3 regions of the Reyranella humidisoli genome follow, and region 3 is predicted to be linked to each of the others. Evidence: predicted binding sites of a transcription regulator. Region 3 holds the regulator's gene; each other region holds the start of a gene.

The links. Region 3 encodes LexA, which represses DNA repair genes until DNA is damaged. Its sites were predicted from a motif close to TGTTCNNNNTGTGTTCNG; they were not measured.
Region 1: the regulator LexA is predicted to act here: its motif matches at 3,196-3,213, upstream of KQ910_RS05515 (YifB family Mg chelatase-like AAA ATPase).
Region 2: the regulator LexA is predicted to act here: its motif matches at 3,347-3,364, upstream of recA (recombinase RecA).

What each region holds. Positions count from the first base shown of each region.
Region 1 covers NZ_JAHOPB010000001.1:1,129,113-1,134,731, reverse strand. Annotated here, with positions in the region: gene KQ910_RS05530 (acyl-CoA dehydrogenase family protein) at 1-802, opposite strand, end outside; gene KQ910_RS05525 (LysR family transcriptional regulator) at 1,035-2,024, shown strand; gene dctP (TRAP transporter substrate-binding protein DctP) at 2,123-3,106, shown strand; gene KQ910_RS05515 (YifB family Mg chelatase-like AAA ATPase) at 3,234-4,856, shown strand; gene KQ910_RS05510 (hypothetical protein) at 5,051-5,542, shown strand; gene KQ910_RS05505 (FAD-binding oxidoreductase) at 5,553-5,619, opposite strand, start outside.
Region 2 covers NZ_JAHOPB010000002.1:834,840-840,458, reverse strand. Annotated here, with positions in the region: gene alaS (alanine--tRNA ligase) at 1-1,182, opposite strand, end outside; gene KQ910_RS22430 (YkgJ family cysteine cluster protein) at 1,239-1,934, shown strand; gene recA (recombinase RecA) at 2,124-3,194, opposite strand; gene KQ910_RS22420 (response regulator) at 3,679-4,386, opposite strand; gene KQ910_RS22415 (ADYC domain-containing protein) at 4,436-5,200, opposite strand; gene KQ910_RS22410 (hypothetical protein) at 5,263-5,619, opposite strand, start outside.
Region 3 covers NZ_JAHOPB010000003.1:387,776-393,394, reverse strand. Annotated here, with positions in the region: gene gltX (glutamate--tRNA ligase) at 1-1,224, opposite strand, end outside; gene KQ910_RS25345 (ComEC/Rec2 family competence protein) at 1,310-3,436, shown strand; gene lexA (transcriptional repressor LexA) at 3,451-4,200, opposite strand; gene KQ910_RS25335 (molybdopterin molybdotransferase MoeA) at 4,309-5,523, opposite strand; gene moaC (cyclic pyranopterin monophosphate synthase MoaC) at 5,532-5,619, opposite strand, start outside.

The sequences.
Region 1 (5,619 bases), on a different contig from region 3:
GCCAGCGCATGCAGTGGCTCAGACGCGCCGGGGCGAGGCGGACCTGGGCGTAGCGGAAGCCCTTGCCGATCTCGCCCAGCACCGCGTCGGCCGGCAGGCGCAGGTTCTTGATCTCGATCACGCCGTGGCCGCCGGTGAAGCTCGAATCCATCGTGTCGAGCGTGCGCTCGAGGCGGATGGCGGGATCGGGCAGGTCGGCCATGAACATGGTGGCGTGGCCGTTCATCGGCCCGCCCTCGTTCTTCGCCATGATGATGGCGCAGCCCGCGCCCTCGGCTCCCGTGATCAGCCACTTGCGGCCGTTGATCACCCACTCGTTGCCCTCGAGGCGCGCGGTCGTCGTCATCAGGCTGGGGTCGGAGCCAGCGCCGCCCGGCTCGGTCATGCAGAAGATCGAGCGGATCTGGCCCGTCGCCATCCGCTTCAGGAAATGCTCGCGCTGGTCGGGGCGGGCCACGACGTCGAGCAGGTGGATGTTGCCCTCGTCGGGCGAGGCGCAGTGGATGGCCGTCGGTCCCAGGATCGAATAGCCGGCCGCCTCGAAGACATGGGCGCGGCCGACCTGGCTCAGCGCCTGGCCGCCATATTCCTTCGGGACCTGCGGCGCGAACACGCCGGCGGCCTTCGCCAGCTCGTTCATCTCGATGCGCAGTTCGTCGGTCGGCCCGTGCGAGGTCCAGCGCGGGTCGGTCTCGTAGGGGATGATCTTGTCCTTGATGAATTCCTTCACCCGGGCGGCGAGGTCGGTGATCGCCGCCGGCGGCGTGAAATTGAGGTCGTCGATCTTCTGCTTGGCCGTCACGAAACTCTCCCGCGTTTGCGGCCGGAACCTAGCACGGGTCGCGGCTGATCGGGGACCAGCCGGTCGCAGAGCGATCCGATCAACTGGTACGACGCCTGGATTCCGGGACTGCAGACCCGCGCAGCCTCTTGAAGACTGATATCTCCCCGGCCCGGGGTATCAATCGATCCGGCAAACGAGCAAGATAGCCCCACCGCGTTGAGAGCTTACCGCCTCGAACAGGAGGGTTCCGATGAACCTCCGCAGCATCGATCTCAACCTTCTGGTAATCTTCGATGCGCTGATGGCCGAGAAGGGCATTACCCGCGCGGCCAAGGCGATCGGCATGACGCCCTCGGCCGTCAGCCACGCGCTGAACCGCCTGCGCCAGACCTTCGGCGACCCGTTGTTTACTCGCACGCCGACCGGCATGTCGCCGACGCGGCGTGCACTTGAGCTGGTCCCCTTCGTGCGCGCCGCCTTGCACAGCCTGCAGCAGGGCATCGCTCTGCAGCGCGAGTTCGATCCCGAGACGTCGCAGCGTACCTTCAACCTGCGCCAGTCCGATTTCATGAGCGACTGCCTGTTGCCTCGGCTGTGCGCGCGCGTGCGCGCGGAGGCTCCCGGCGTCACCCTGATCGTCGGTCAGCTTCCGGACGACGAGGAGAATCCTTACGCTCCCGGCGACATCCAGATGCGTGTAGCCGCCCGGGCCCGCGGGCCCGAGTATCGCCGCAAGCGTATCTGGCGGGATCCTTTCGTCGTCGCCCTGCGGTCGGATCATCCCGCCAGGATGGACAAGCTCACCCTAGACCGATTTCTCGAATTGCCCTTTCTCGACGTCTCCAGCGCCATTGTCGATCGGCGCAGCCTTGACGAGGTATTGCGAAGCAAGGGTGTGACGCGGCGCACCGCGGTCACCATCCCGACTCTCGCGGGGGTTGTTGCCGTTCTCGCCCACACCGACCTCTGTGCCGTGCTGCCGCAGCGCTGGGTGGCGCTCTACAGCGCGCCAAGCGAGCTCGCCACGATGCCGCTGCCGATACCGCTTCAAGGCATCGAATATGCCGTCGACATGATCTGGCACGCCAGCGACGAGACAAATGGGGCCCACCGCTGGCTGCGCCGGCTGATCGTCGAGGAATTCGACGTGCTCTATGCGCCGCCGGCCTTGCGGAAGCGTCGGGTCGGTCATCCGCCCAGCCGGCTCGACGAGGTGCCGCCGCTCGCGGCCGCGCTGTGAATGGCGTTCATGTTCGTCTGAAGACTATGAAATAGCATCCCTTCGCCCGCGCCCCACTTTCCTTCCGTGGAAGTGCAAACCCGGAAAGTGTGGTCCTGATGCGTGGGTTGTGGTTGTCGGTGATGGCGGCGTTGCTTCTGGGGCCGGTCGCGGCGCGAGCCGAGACATTCGGGGTCTCGACCGTTCATCGCCCGGACTATCCGTCGGTGCTGGCCATGGCCGAGATGTCGAGGCTGGTCGCCGAACGCACCGGTGGTCGCATCAAGCTGGCGCTCCAGCCTAAGAGTGGTGACACCGAGTCGTTCACCCTCCAGCAGGTGCGCACCGGCAGGCTCGCCATGGCGACCGTGGGCGTTGCGAACTTCCACGACCTGGTGCCCGCGACGACCGTGCTCTCGCTCCCCTACCTCTTCGAGTCCGACGACCATGTGCGTCGGACGCTTGACGGGCCGATCGGCGAGGAGATTCTCGCGTCCCTCGACGAGATCGGCCTCGTTGGCCTCTGCTTCTACGATCCGGGCTACCGCTCGATCATGGCGCGCCGGCCCGTCCGCAACGGAGCAGACATGAAGAACCTGAAGATCGCCGTGCCGCTCTCCGAGATGGCGCGGGCGACCGTGCAGGCGATGGGCGGCCAGCCGGTGCCTCTGCCGGGCAGCCTTGTCTACGAAGCCCTCAAGGCCCGGCTCGTCGATGCGGCCGAGGACAACGCCTCCGCGTACCTCTCCGCCTTTCTGGCATCGCGCCAGCAGACGGCGACGGGCGTCTACAGCCTGACCCGGCATTCGCGGCCGCCCGAGATCCTGGTGGTCTCGAAGGCGGCGTGGCTGCGTCTGTCGCCGGACGACCAGCAGCTGCTCCGTACCGCTGCCCGGGAATCCGCCACGCTGCAGCGCCAGCTGCGCCTTGAGCGAGAGTATGCGGCGCGCGCGACGGCGGCGTCCCTGGGGGTCGAAATCGTCACGGAAGTCGATCGCAAGGCTTTGGCCGACGCCACGGAGCCGGTCTCCGCACACTACAGGGCGGACCCGGCCGTGAAGGCCCTGGTGGCGCGGATCAAGGCCATCGCATCGGTGCCTTGACCGCCGGCGCCTGACGCCCGGCGGCGACGTTCGCGACTTCGCTACCTATGGTGCTTTACAACCGTCGCGTGCTTTACTATAGTCGCATACGTTCTTTAATTGTTCCCTGACGGATCGGGAGCAGTTCATGCAGGCGAAGGTTCGGACGGTGGCGTTCCAGGGCATCGACGTGTTGCCCGTCGACGTGCAGGTGCTGGTGGCGCCCGGCACCATAGCGTTCACCGTGGTCGGCCTGCCCGACAAGGCGGTGGGCGAGAGCCGCGAGCGGGTGCGCGCCTGCTTTCGCGCACTGGGCCTGGCGCTGCCGCCGCAGCGCATCACCGTCAACCTGTCGCCGGCCGACCTCGCCAAGGAAGGCAGCCACTACGACCTCCCCATCGCCTTGGGCCTTCTCGCCGCAATGGGCGTGCTGCCGCGCGAGAGCGTCGAGGGGTTCGTGGCCCTGGGCGAACTGGCGCTGGACGGTTCGCTCTGTCGCGTGCCGGGCGTCCTGCCGGCGGCGATTGCCGCCCAGGCGGCGGGGCGCGGCGTGATCTGTCCGGCGGTCTGTGGCGGCGAGGCCGCGTGGGGTGGCTTCGATCCCGTCCACGGCACCGACCGGCCGCCGATCATCGCCGCGCCTTCGCTGCTGTCGCTGATCAATCACCTGCGCGGCCAACAGATTCTGCCGGCGCCCGAGGCGCTGATGGCCGACGACCGCGCCCACTATCCCGACCTCAGCGAGATCAAGGGCCAGGAGAGCGCCAAGAGGGTGCTCGAGATCGCCGCGGCCGGCGGTCATAACCTCCTGATGATCGGGCCGCCGGGATCGGGCAAGTCGATGCTGGCCGCCCGCCTGCCGGGCCTCCTGCCGCCGCTCGAACCGGAGGAGGCGCTGGAAGCCTCGATGGTGCGCTCGCTGGCCGGCGACCTGGGCGAGGGGCGTCTCAGCCGCCGCCGGACCTTTCGCGACCCTCATCATTCGGCGACGTTGCCGGCCCTGATCGGCGGCGGGTCGCGCGTCAAGCCGGGCGAGGTTTCGCTGGCCCATCACGGCGTCCTGTTCCTCGACGAATTGCCGGAGTTCAACCGCGCCACGCTCGAAGCGCTGCGCCAGCCGCTGGAAAGCGGCCGCGTGACGGTGGCGCGCGCCAATGCCCACGTCACCTATCCGGCGCGCTTCCAGCTCATCGCCGCGATGAATCCCTGCCGCTGCGGCCACCTGATGGATCCCGGCCGCGCCTGCGCCCGCGGCCCGCGCTGCGGCGCCGACTACCAGACCAAGCTCTCGGGCCCGCTGCTCGACCGCATCGACCTCACCATCGACGTGCCGGCCGTCGCCGCCGCCGATCTCGCGCTGCCGCCGCCGGCGGAAAGTTCTGCCGACATCGCCGCCCGGGTCGCTGCCGCCCGCACCGTTCAGCGTGAGCGGCTGGCCAGACTGGACGCAAAGGGCAAGCTGACGGCGGTCGAGCCCGATCCCGCCGCCGGCCTTCTGGCCGACCGCGCCCGCAACTGGGCCAAGCCACGCTGCAACGCCGACACTGACGGCGCCCTGCTGGCCGCCATTGCCGAACCCGACGCCGAGGGCCGCGCGCTGCTGGCCCGCGCCGCCGAACGCCTCGGCCTGTCGGCGCGCGCCTGGCACCGCACGCTCCGCGTTGCGCGCACCCTCGCCGACCTTGACGGCTCCGACGCCGTGCGCCGCCTGCACATCGCCGAGGCGCTCAGCTACCGGCGGCCGCAGTCCCGGTCGATGCTTGCCGCCTGAGGCGACCGCTCGCCACTACCGGAATGACAGTAGGGGAAGTGAAGGGACCAGTCGGTTGTGATCCGGTGTCGCCGTTGACGGCGTCGGCTTCAGCAGGGGCGCAATATGCGAGATTGCTCCCGAAGAGACCGCTCGATTAGGGTCGGGTTGTCGCGGCCGGGGGATGGCCGGCGACGTCGCGGAGAAGGCTCTCGATGATTCGCTCGCTCATGGTCGTTCTCACGTCGCGTTTCACGATCGGCCTCCTCTCGCTCCTGATCTGCGTGCCCATGACCATCACCCTGTTCGAGGTCTCCAGAGCGCTGTGGGTCAAGCCCGACCTGAAGGAGGAGATGGAGATCGTCACCGGCATCGGCATCATCATGATCGGCTGGGGAGTCCTTCTGGAGGAGCGCCGGACCCTGCGCGAGATTTTCGGCTTGCTGGATGGCCCGGACGAGGTATGGCAGGCGACGATCGACCATGCCTGTCACAATTATGGCGTCGGCCAGCTCTCCATCGGCCTGATGGCCGAGATCTGCATCGAGCTGATCAAGATCCCCAACACCATCATCTACACCGGCGAGGTCGACGACTATCTCGTCGCCGCCGGTCTTTTCTGCGTGGGCGTGGGCGCGCTGCTGCTCGTGCGCCACGTGCTGGTCATGTTCTTCTTCCTGCCGCGGTCGGTCGCGGCGGTGCACTGACGCGCTCCGGTCAGGGATCGATCAGCACACCCGGGTTCATCATCCCCTTCGGATCCAGCTCGCGCTTGGCGCCGCGC
Region 2 (5,619 bases), on a different contig from region 3:
GGTGTCGTAGAGCTTGAACGCGACCTCGCCCTTCAGCGTGCCGCCGGCGCCCAGGTCCTTCGTCTCGTCCTCGAGCAGCTTCAGGCCGGTGCCCAGCGTCTTCTTGAAGCGCGTCTCCTCGAGCTTCAGCGTCTCGGTGATCAGCGGCTGCGCGCGCGACAGCTCGGGATAGGCATCGCCCATCTCGTGCACCAGCGTCGGCACCAGCTTGAAGATCACCGGGTCCTGCGCGCCCAGGATGTGGGCGTGGCGCATGGCTCGGCGCATGATGCGGCGGAGCACGTAGCCACGGCCTTCGTTCGACGGCAGCACGCCGTCGGCGATCAGGAAGGAGGTCGCGCGCAGATGGTCGGCGATCACCTTGAGCGACGCGCTCTGCTTGCCGTCGGGATCGACGTTGATCTCGTGCGCCGCGGCTTCGATCAGGGCACGGAACAGGTCGATGTCGTAATTGTTGTGCTTGTGCTGCAGGACGGTCGCGAGGCGCTCCAGGCCCATGCCAGTGTCGATCGACGGCTTGGGCAGCGCGACGCGCTCTTCCTTTGTCACCTGCTCGAACTGCATGAAGACCAGGTTCCAGATCTCGATGAACCGGTCGCCGTCCTGGTCCGGGCTGCCCGGCGGTCCGCCGGGGATGCCTTCGCCGTGATCGTAGAAGATCTCCGAGCACGGGCCGCAGGGGCCGGTGTCGCCCATCGCCCAGAAATTGTCCGAGGTCGGGATGCGGATGATCTTGTCGTCGGACAGGCCCGCGATCTTCTTCCAGTGGCCGGCCGCCTCGTCGTCGGTGTGATAGACCGTGACCAGCAGCTTGTCCTTGGGCAGGCCGTAGTCCCGGGTCAGGAGATTCCAGGCCAGCTCGATCGCATGTTCCTTGAAGTAGTCGCCGAACGAGAAGTTGCCCAGCATCTCGAAGAAGGTGTGGTGGCGGGCCGTGTAGCCCACGTTCTCGAGATCGTTGTGCTTGCCGCCCGCGCGGACGCACTTCTGCGAGGTCGCCGCCCGCGAGTAGGAGCGCGTTTCAAGGCCCGTGAAGACGTTCTTGAACTGGACCATGCCGGCGTTCGTGAACATCAGCGTCGGGTCGTTGCGAGGCACCAGGGGGCTCGACTCGACGACTTCGTGGCCGTTCTTGCGGAAGTACTCTAGGAAGGTACGACGGATTTCGCTGACGCTTTGCATGCCGGCCTTGTAGCGTGCGCCAGCCCGCCAAGTCCAGAACAGGGAACCCAGGGGAAATGGCCGCCGAGGCCCATTCTACCGCCACTCTTCGCCTCTCCGTGGGCGACCTCAGGATCGTCCATCCGATCACCGTGCCGACCGGCCCGGTGGCAGCCGCGGACGTCGTCCCAGCCCTGCAGGGGCTGGTGAACACGGTCGTCGCGGCGGCGGAAGCCGGCAAAGCCATTTCCTGCCGCAAGGGGTGCGGCGCCTGCTGCCGCCAGCTCGTGCCGATCTCGCGCACGGAGGCTGAACGGCTGATGGTGACCGTGGCCAACCTGCCGGCCGAGCGGCGCGCCACGCTGGAGGCCCGCTTCTCCGCCGCCGGGGCGGCATTGGCTGCCGCCGATCTCAAGGAGCGCAAGGGCCGGCCCGACCGGGAACTGTCGACCGGCTACTTCGCGCTGGGCATCCCCTGCCCGTTCCTCGAGGAGGAAAGCTGCTCGATCCATCCGGACCGGCCGCTGGTCTGCCGCGAATATCTCGTCACCTCGCCTGCGGAACTCTGCGCCGGGCCCGAGCAGGAAGGCGTTACACCTGTGCCGGTGCCCAAGGTCTCCCTGGCCGCGCGCGGACTACAGGACGAACGCGAGGACTGGTTCCCGCTGGCGCTGCTGATGGACTGGGCGAAGACGCGGCCGAAGACCGGCGCGCGGCGCACGGGACCGGAGTGGATCCAGAAGTTCCTGAAGGGGATGTCGCGGAAGTCCTGACGAAGTGCTGCGCCATTTGTGTCTATTCTGAACCGTGCAGGCTCCCGCGCATTCGCGCAGCCGCGAATACGCTGCCGCCTGCCACTGCCCATTTTCTTTGGGCGCCTTGGCGCCCAAAGAAAATGGGCGGTACCGCGCGTGGGATGCGGTACCGCCCTTAGGGACCCGGAGACAGGGGATCGGGGTTCCCTATTCGTCGTCCTCGTCGTCTTCCTTACCGCCTTCCATCAAGGCATTGGCGAGGATGCCGGCGTTGGCGCGCACCTTGTTCTCGATCGCGTTGGCGACCTCGGGGTGCTCCTTGAGGTAATTCTTGGCGTTCTCGCGGCCCTGGCCGATGCGGGTGCCGTCGTAGGAGTACCAGGAGCCCGATTTCTCGACGACGCCGGCCTTCTCGCCGAGGTCGATCAGCTCGCCGCTCTTGGAGACGCCCTCGCCGTACATGATGTCGAACTCGACGACCTTGAACGGCGGCGCCACCTTGTTCTTCACGACCTTGACGCGCGTGGCGTTGCCGACGACCTCGTCCTTGTCCTTGAGCGCGCCGATACGGCGGATGTCGAGGCGGACCGAGGCGTAGAACTTCAGCGCATTGCCACCCGTCGTCGTCTCCGGGCTGCCGAACATGACGCCGATCTTCATGCGGATCTGGTTGATGAAAATCACCAGCGTGTTCGACTTGGAGATCGAGGCGGTGAGCTTGCGCAGCGCCTGGCTCATCAGGCGGGCGTGCAGGCCGGGCAGCGAATCGCCCATCTCGCCTTCGAGTTCGGCGCGCGGCACGAGGGCGGCGACCGAGTCGATCACCAGCACGTCGATGGCGCCGGAGCGCACCAGCGTGTCTGCGATCTCGAGCGCCTGCTCGCCGGCATCCGGCTGGGAGATCAGCAGGTTGCCGATGTCGACGCCCAGCTTCTTGGCATACCCGGGATCGAGCGCGTGCTCGGCGTCGATGAAGGCGCAGGAGCCGCTCTTCTTCTGGGCTTCCGCGATGACGTGCAGCGCGAGCGTCGTCTTGCCCGAGCTTTCCGGCCCGTAGATTTCGACGATGCGACCCTTGGGCAGGCCGCCGATGCCCAGCGCGATATCGAGGCCCAGCGAGCCGGTCGAGATCGATTCGATCTCCAGAGCCTCGCGCTGGCCCAGCTTCATGATGGAACCCTTGCCGAAGGCGCGCTCGATCTGGGCGAGAGCAGCGTCCAGCGCCTTGTTCTTGCTTTCCATGCCTTCTTTTTCGACCACCTTGAGCATCGCCGACATTGGCTTTCTCCTTCTTCCCATGCCCCTGTCAGGAGCGGCAATGCGGATAAGTCCGCAAAGGGTTCGAACGTCTGATGGCGCCAATGTACCCATTTTGTTCCACCGGGCAATGGAACAAATAACTCTCTGATAGGACTAATGTTCTTGACACAAGTTCTAGATATGTTCCTCGGAGATTATCCCCACCTCGGGACAGGCTGGCCCGGGCCTCGTCGCACTCGGCACAGCCGGCGTCGGCCTCGTGGAGAAAAGCCAACGGCGCTGGCCGCTGCGCCTCGACCACCAGACCTACGACATCTTGTGCCCGGAACAGCCGGGCCCGCCCAGGGCCGACCGGCCCCTCGGCCTGCAGGCCCCTCGCCCGCGGCCAGTCGTCGGCCAGGGCGAACCGCTGACAGCAATGGTCGTTCTCGCGATAGTAGATCCGTACCACCCGGCCGGACACCGAGCGCCCGGAGCTGCCGGGCGACTTCGCGCGTCTGCATCAGTCCTTGGGCGGCACGAACATGTAGCCCACGCCGCGCACGGTGCGGATGGCCTCGGGATGGGCCGCATCCTTCTCGATCTTGCGCCGGAGCCGCGTGATCCTGAGATCGATGGCCCGGTCGAACGTCTCCATCTCACGATGGCCCACCGTTTCGAGCAGCCAGTCGCGCGCCAGCGGACGGTTGGGATTCTCGGCGAACAGCTTCAGGAGGTCGAACTCGCTAGCGGCGAGGGTCTCCTCGGTCCCGTCGGCATCGACCAGCACCCGCTTGTCGAGATCGAGCACCCGCCGGCCCATGCGCACGCGCGACCCGGCCGTGGAGGCCGCCGCCCCGCCTGCGCGGCGCAGCACGCTTTTGATGCGCGCCAACAGTTCGCGCGGATCGAATGGCTTCGGAATGTAGTCGTCGGCGCCGGTCTCGAGGCCGACCACGCGGTCGACCGTGTCGCCGGCCGCCGTGACCATGATGATGCAGACCTTGCCGCTCTTCTCGCGCAGCCAGCGGGCGATGGCGAAACCGTCCTCGCCGGGCAGGCCGACATCGAGCAGCACCAGCGCCGGCAGCTCGCGTTCGATCATGCTGCGCAAGCCCAACCCCGATTCGAAGCCGGTGACCCGGAAGCCCTGCTTGCTCAGGTAATCGAGCAGGAGCTGTCGCTGGGCCGGCTCGTCCTCGACGACGACGATGTGCTGACGCTTGTCCATTGCTCCCCCGGCGGAAACCTAGCACACGTCGCGGAAGGACCAATCCCGATCACGGCGGCGATCTGTTGAACAGGATGGCGCCATGGGCGCGGGCGAATTCCTCGGTGCAAATCTCACCGGTGCGGCCGCGCAATGCCGGATATGTTGCCTCCAGCTCGGCCAGCGTGACGTTCTCCTTTACGCGGACATGGCGGACGCAGACCGCGCCGTCCGGGGTCCAGCCCGCCTCGAAAGCGTCCTCGGGCGCATTGTCGGGCTTCTGGACGCCCCGGCTGTCGTAGAGGTCGATGCGCATGCCGTTCTTCGTCCAGCCGCGGTCCCCGCCATAGTCGGCGCGTACCATACGAACGCAGGCGGCATGCAGCGGCGCCAGCGGGGCACCGTCGGCGCCGACGTCCCAGCGCCGGTAGCCGAAGCGCACGCACTTGGCGATGGCGCCGCCGGTGCAGCTCAGTTCGAGCCCGTGAGGCCCGCCATCGAGCGGAAAGGCCTGCCGCCGGCCATCGGGTCCGGCGTTGCAGACATTGGTCCACGTGCCATCGGACAGCGGTCGCTCCAGCGTATGCAACCATATGCTGCCCGTCCGGTCGTTCGGGTCCCGCTCCACCGCCGCGATGCGCAGCCGCATCGGCCGGCCCGACACCCGCACCGTGAGCACGGCGCCGATCAGCTCGGCGCTGCGCCGCTCTCGGCCGTCAGCCACGGTAACGACGAACTCGGTGCCCTGCACGGCGATCTTCGGCGCGCTGTCGGCATGAGCGGGAATCGCGATAGCAGAGAGGGTCAGGACGGCGGCGGTGAACGAGCGGAACATGGGCGATTTCTCCGGAAAACGAGGAAGGCGGTCCGCCTTTCGACGAACCGCCTCGTTGGTCGCTACTCCTTCTCGACCGGCATCTCGATCTTCTCGAGCACCAGAGCTGAGGCCCCCTGCTCCATGCCGTTCAGCGTCAGGGCGTTCGAGTCCAGGGCGTTGTGGCTAATGGCGTTCGAGTCCAGGGCGTTGTCGGTGAGGGCGTTCGAGTCCAGGGCGTTGTCGGTGAGGGCGTTCGAGTCCAGGGCGTTGCCGGTGAGGGCGTTCGTGTCCAGGGCGTTCCAGTCGATGCCGTTAGGGACAAGGGCGTTCGAGTCCAAGGCGTTATGGGTGATGGCGTTGTGGCTGATGATGGCATGTGCCGGGGCGATGGAGGTCACCGAGAAAGCGGCGACGGCGGCGATCGTGGCGAAGGTCTT
Region 3 (5,619 bases):
ACTCCAGTCGCTCGCCTGCGGCTCCAGCGCCGGCGCGAGCTTGGCCATGACGGTACGGGCGTCGGGCGTCAGCACGCCGAGCGCCTTGTCGTCGGAGATCGGCGGCGCGCCGGTGCGTGCGTAGAAAGCAAGACTGTCCGCGAGTTCGACCAGCGTGCGTGCGCGCGGCTTCACGCCGTTCAGGCCGCGCAAGATGCGCTCGCGGCCGGCGTCGTCGACCTTGCCGCCGAGCTTCTCCTCGATGCGCGGCAGCACCAGCGGCAGCAACTCGGCATCCGGCGTCTCGCGCAGGTAGTGCGCATTGAGGTTGGTGAGCTTGGCCATGTCGAAGCGCGAGGCCGAGCGGCCGACGCCGTCGAGGTCGAACCATTCGATCGCCTGCGCCGTCGAGATGATCTCGTCGTCGCCATGGCCCCAGCCCAGCCGCAGCAGATAGTTGCGCAGCGCCGCCGGCAGGAAGCCCATGTCGCGATAGGCGTCGACGCCGAGCGCGCCGTGGCGCTTGGAGAGCTTGGCGCCGTCGGGTCCGTGGATCAGCGGGATATGGGCGTAGACCGGCTCGGGCCAGCCCATGGCGCGGATGATCTGGAGCTGGCGGAAAGCGTTGTTCAGGTGATCGTCGCCGCGGATCACGTGCGTCACGCCCATGTCGTGGTCATCGACGACGACGGCCAGCATGTAGGTCGGCGTGCCGTCGGCGCGCAGCATGATCATGTCGTCGAGCTGGGCGTTCTCGACAGTAACCTCGCCCTGCACGGCGTCCTTGATGACAGTCTGGCCGGTCTGCGGCGCCTTCAGGCGAACGACCGGCTTCACGCCGGCGGGCGCCTCCTTCGGGTCGCGGTCGCGCCAGCGGCCGTCGTAGCGCATCGGCTTGCCGGCAGCCTTCTGCGCCGCGCGCATCTCGTCGAGCTCCTGCGGCGAGGCATAGCAGTGATAGGCATGGCCCTTGGTCAGCATCTCGAGCGCGACTTCGGCGTGACGCGCGGCCCGCGAGAACTGGTAGGTGACCTCGCCGTCCCAGGGCAGGCCGAGCCACGACAGGCCGTCGAGGATCGCGGCGATCGCGGGCTCCGTCGAGCGCGCGCGATCGGTGTCCTCGATGCGCAGCAGGTACTTGCCGCCGTGGTGTCTGGCGAACAGCCAATTGAACAGGGCGGTGCGGGCGCCGCCGATGTGAAGGTAGCCGGTCGGCGAGGGGGCGAAGCGGGTTACGACGGTCATCGGCCTGGGAACTTGTGCGGGGTGAGTGCGATTTCGCCGCATTTAGGGCTAAAAAGCGCGCCGTAGGTAGGCGAGCGTCCCAAACGTGTCAAACCCACGCGTCTGGATTCTGGAGCAGCTGGACGCCGAGCGCGGCCGGTGGATGCTGTGGCTGCCCGTCGCGCTGGGGCTGGGCATCGCTGTCTATTTCGAACTGCCGAGTGAACCCGCTCTCTGGCTAGGGCCGGCACTGGCGGCCGTTGCGACGGCTCTCGCTGTCCTGTCGCCCGCGGGAAGTCTGGCGCGGGCGCTGGCTATCGGCGCGGTTGCCGCCTCGACGGGCTTGGGCCTTGTTGCCTGGCGCACCGCGAGCCTCGCGGCTCCCACGCTCAGTCGCCCCCTGTTCAGCCTCAACGTCGAGGGAAGAGTAAGCGACATCCAGCGGCTGCCCGATGGCGTGCGCGTGGTGCTCGAAGCCGTGCGCCTCAGGGGCAACGGCGTGCCGCCGCCGGAGATGATGCCGGCGAAGGTGCGCGTAACGCTGAATCGCGGTGCGCCACCGCTTACCATCGGCGACCGGCTGCTGGTTCTGGCCAATCTCTCGCCGCCGGCCGGCCCCGCGTCGCCCGGCGCTTTCGATTTCCAACGCGTCGCCTGGTACCAGCAGCTCGGCGCCGTCGGCTACGCGCTGGCGCCCGCGACGGTGATCGAGCGCGGCAAGCCCGACGGCTTCGTGCGCACGCTCGACGCGCTACGCACCGATCTGGCCGCGCGCATCCTGAAGGTGCTGCCGGGGCCCGCGGGCGGTGTGGTGGCGTCGCTGCTGGTGGGTGAGCAGACCGCCGTCGACAAGGACGTGGCGCAGGCGATGCGCGATTCGGGCCTGGCGCACATCCTGTCGATCTCGGGCCTGCACATCGTCTTCGTCGTCGGCCTCGTGATGGGCATCGTCCGCTACGGCATCGCACTCGCGCCGGCATTGGCTCTGCGCATCGACGCCAAGAAGGTGGCGGCCGTGCTCGCGCTGATGGCGGCGCTGTTCTACACGGCGCTCGCGGGCGCTCCCGTGCCGGCGCAACGCGCCTGCGCGATGGCGGCCTTCGCGCTGCTGGCCATCCTGCTCGACCGCACGGCACTGTCGCTGCGGCTTGTTGCCTGGTCGGCGGTGATCGTCCTCCTCATCGCGCCGGAATCGCTGACCGGCGCGTCCTTCCAGATGTCATTCGCCGCCGTCGTCGCCTTGATTGCCGGCTGGGAATCTGCGGCGCCCCTGCGTCGCCGCCTGCACGAGCGAGCCGAACTCTCGCATCATCGCTGGGCATGGCGCATCGGCGCGGCGATCGCTGCCAGCCTCCTCACGACCCTGATCGCCTCGGTCGCCACTGGCGCCTTCGCGGCCTACCACTTCAACCGCCTGTCATTGCTCGGCGTCGTCGCCAACCTGCTGGGCGTGCCGCTCACCGGCTTCTGGATCATGCCGTGGGGCCTGCTGGCGATGCTGCTGATGCCGTTCGGTCTGGAAGCCTTCGCGCTGGTGCCGATGGGCTGGGGCGTCGATGCGCTGAACGCCATCGCCTTCCATGTCGCGGCGTGGCCCGAATCCGCGGTTCTTGTGCCGTCGCTGCCCGGTGCGAGCCTGTGGCTGCTCACGGCCGGCGGTCTGTGGCTCTGCCTGTGGCAGAGACGCTGGCGCTATGCCGGACTGCCCGTGGTCGTGATTGGCCTGATGCTCGGTCCGCCGCCCGCGCCCGACCTGCTGATGAGTGAGGACGGTCGCGTGCTTGGCCTGCGCGACGAGAAAGGCGTCGTCCACGTGGCCTCGGCACGAACCGACCGGTTCGTGAGCGATTCGTGGGCACGGCGGCAGGGGCAGGAGGGCGCCAAACGCTGGACCGTCAGCGCCGACGAGCAGGCGTCCGGCCTCGGCTGCAATACCGGTCTCTGTCGATGGCGCAAGGGACCGTGGCGCATCGCGATGGTGAGCGACGAGAGGCGGCTCGCCGAGGCCTGCGGCTCGGCTGACATCGTGCTCGCGACTGTCGACGCTCAGGCGCGCTGCAGAGGACCGCGCCTCGTGATCGATCGGCGCGACGCCTGGAAGGAAGGAGCGCATGCGCTGTGGCTGGACGATCTCACGGTGAGGCGCGAGACCTCCAACGGCCGCCGCGGTGACCGTCCATGGGTGCCCAACAGTTCGATGCGCCAGGGCGCGGTCAAGGCACCGGGTGCCTGACGCTGACGTTCCGGTCAGTGATAGCGGCGATAGAGTCCGGCGAGGCGGCCCTGGATCTTGACCCTGTCGGGTCCGAAAATCCGCGTCTCGTAGGCGGCGTTGGCGGGCTCGAGCGCGACCGACGCGCCCTTCTTGCGCAGACGCTTCAGCGTCGCCTCGGTGTCGTCGATCAGCGCCACGACGATCTCGCCAGTCTCGGCGGTGTCGGAACTCTTGATGATGGCGATGTCGCCGTTCTGGATGCCGGCGTCGATCATCGAGTCGCCCTGGACCTCCAGGCAATAATGGGCACCCGAGCCCAGCAGTGAGACGGGAACGTCGACGGTCGTGGAATTATCGCGCAGCGCCTCGATCGGTGTGCCGGCGGCGATCCGGCCATAGAGCGGGAGGCTGAGAGCCTGGGCCTCATTGGCGGCCTGGATGGCGCCGGCCAGCGGCACGCGGTCGGCGCGCACGATCTGGGGCACGAAGCCTTCGCGGGTTTCGGAGAAGCCGGCACGGCGTGCGTCGGCCAGCAGGGGGGTCACGTTCGGTGCCGGGAGGGCCGCGCTCTCGGGCAGCTTCACGACCTGCAGCGCGCGCGCGCGATGGGGCAGCCGCCGCAGGAAGCCGCGCTCCTCGAGCCCGGTGATCAGGCGATGGATGCCCGACTTGGACTTCAACCGCAGCGCTTCCTTCATCTCGTCGAAGGAAGGAGACACGCCATCGTCGTTGAGCCGCTTGTTGATGAACAGGAGCAGTTCGTTTTGCTTGCGGGTTAGCACCGTCTTCTCCCCAGAACGCCTACCGGATTTAGGAACAAATCCTGAAACCCGGCACATGTTCTAGTTTAGTTCCGCATAAACGTCAACTTATCCCAAGGAGAACCGGGATCAGTAGCCGCCGGAAAGGCTTTGGAGATCGACAACCTGCACGGTGTCTCCCGCCTTGCGCGCGGGATCGTGGGCCGGACGAATCATCAGGCCATCACATGCCGCCAGCACCGACAGCATCGAACTGTCCTGAACGGGATGCGGGTCGACGGTGAGCGATCCGTCGCCGGAACGAGCGAGACGCGAGCGGACATAGTCCTCGCGCTGGTCGTTCTGCTTCACGTCGACCGCGAGGCGGGCGGGCACGGTGCGCGCGAGATCGCCGGATTGGCCCAGCATGCGCTCGAGCGCCGGCTTCAGGAACAGGAGCGCGCAGACCATGGTGGAGACGGGATTGCCCGGCAGGCCGAGCACGCGGGCGCGATCACGCGCGGCGAACATCAGCGGCTTGCCGGGGCGCATGGCGATCTTCCAGAAATCCATGTCGAAGCCCTGCGCCTTCAGCGCGTCCTGGACGAGATCGTGGTCGCCGACGGAGGCGCCGCCCAGGGTGATCAGCAGGTCATGCTGCGCGCCGGCTTCGATGCAGCGCTCGATCAGCTTCGCGTCGTCGCGTGCGATGTCGAACAGGGTGGGCTCGCCGCCCCAGCCACGCACGAGGGCCGCGACGGCAATGCCCGAGGAGGAGACGATCTGGTTCCGGCCGACCGGCTCGCCCGGCATCACGAGTTCGTCGCCGGTCGAGAGGATCGCGACGCGCGGCTTGCGATGGACCGAGAGCCATGGATGGTTCATGGCGGCCGCCAGCGCCACATCGCGCGTCGTGAGCGTCCGGCCTGCCTCCAGCGGCGAATCGCCCGCACTGAAGTCGAGCCCGGCCTTGCGGATGTGGCGCCCGACGCTGGGCGCCTCGAGGATGGTGATCCTCGGCCCATCCGCCTTCGTGTCTTCCTGAATAACGATCGAATCGGCGCCCATCGGCAGGGGGCCGCCGGTGAAGATGCGCACGGTCTCGCCGGGCTGCAGCGCGTGGTCGTAGGACCCACCGGCTGGTGCCTGGCCCACGAGCGTCAGCACCGCCGGGACGGCGGACACGTCGGCGGCGCGCACCGCATATCCGTCCATCGCCGAGAGGTCGGCCGGCGGCTGCGTCAGCCGCGCCCGCGGCGGCACGGCGAGCACGCGGCCGGCGGCGTCGGCGACGGATACGGTTTCCGAGGGAAGCGCCTCGAAGGCCGCGATCACGCGGGCATGGGCATCACGAACGGAGAGCATTCCCGGCTTCATCGAGCTTCCCATGTCCCCGACTTGCCGCCGGACTTGTGGAGGAGCTTCACCTCGGAGATCACCATGCCGCGGTCGACCGCCTTG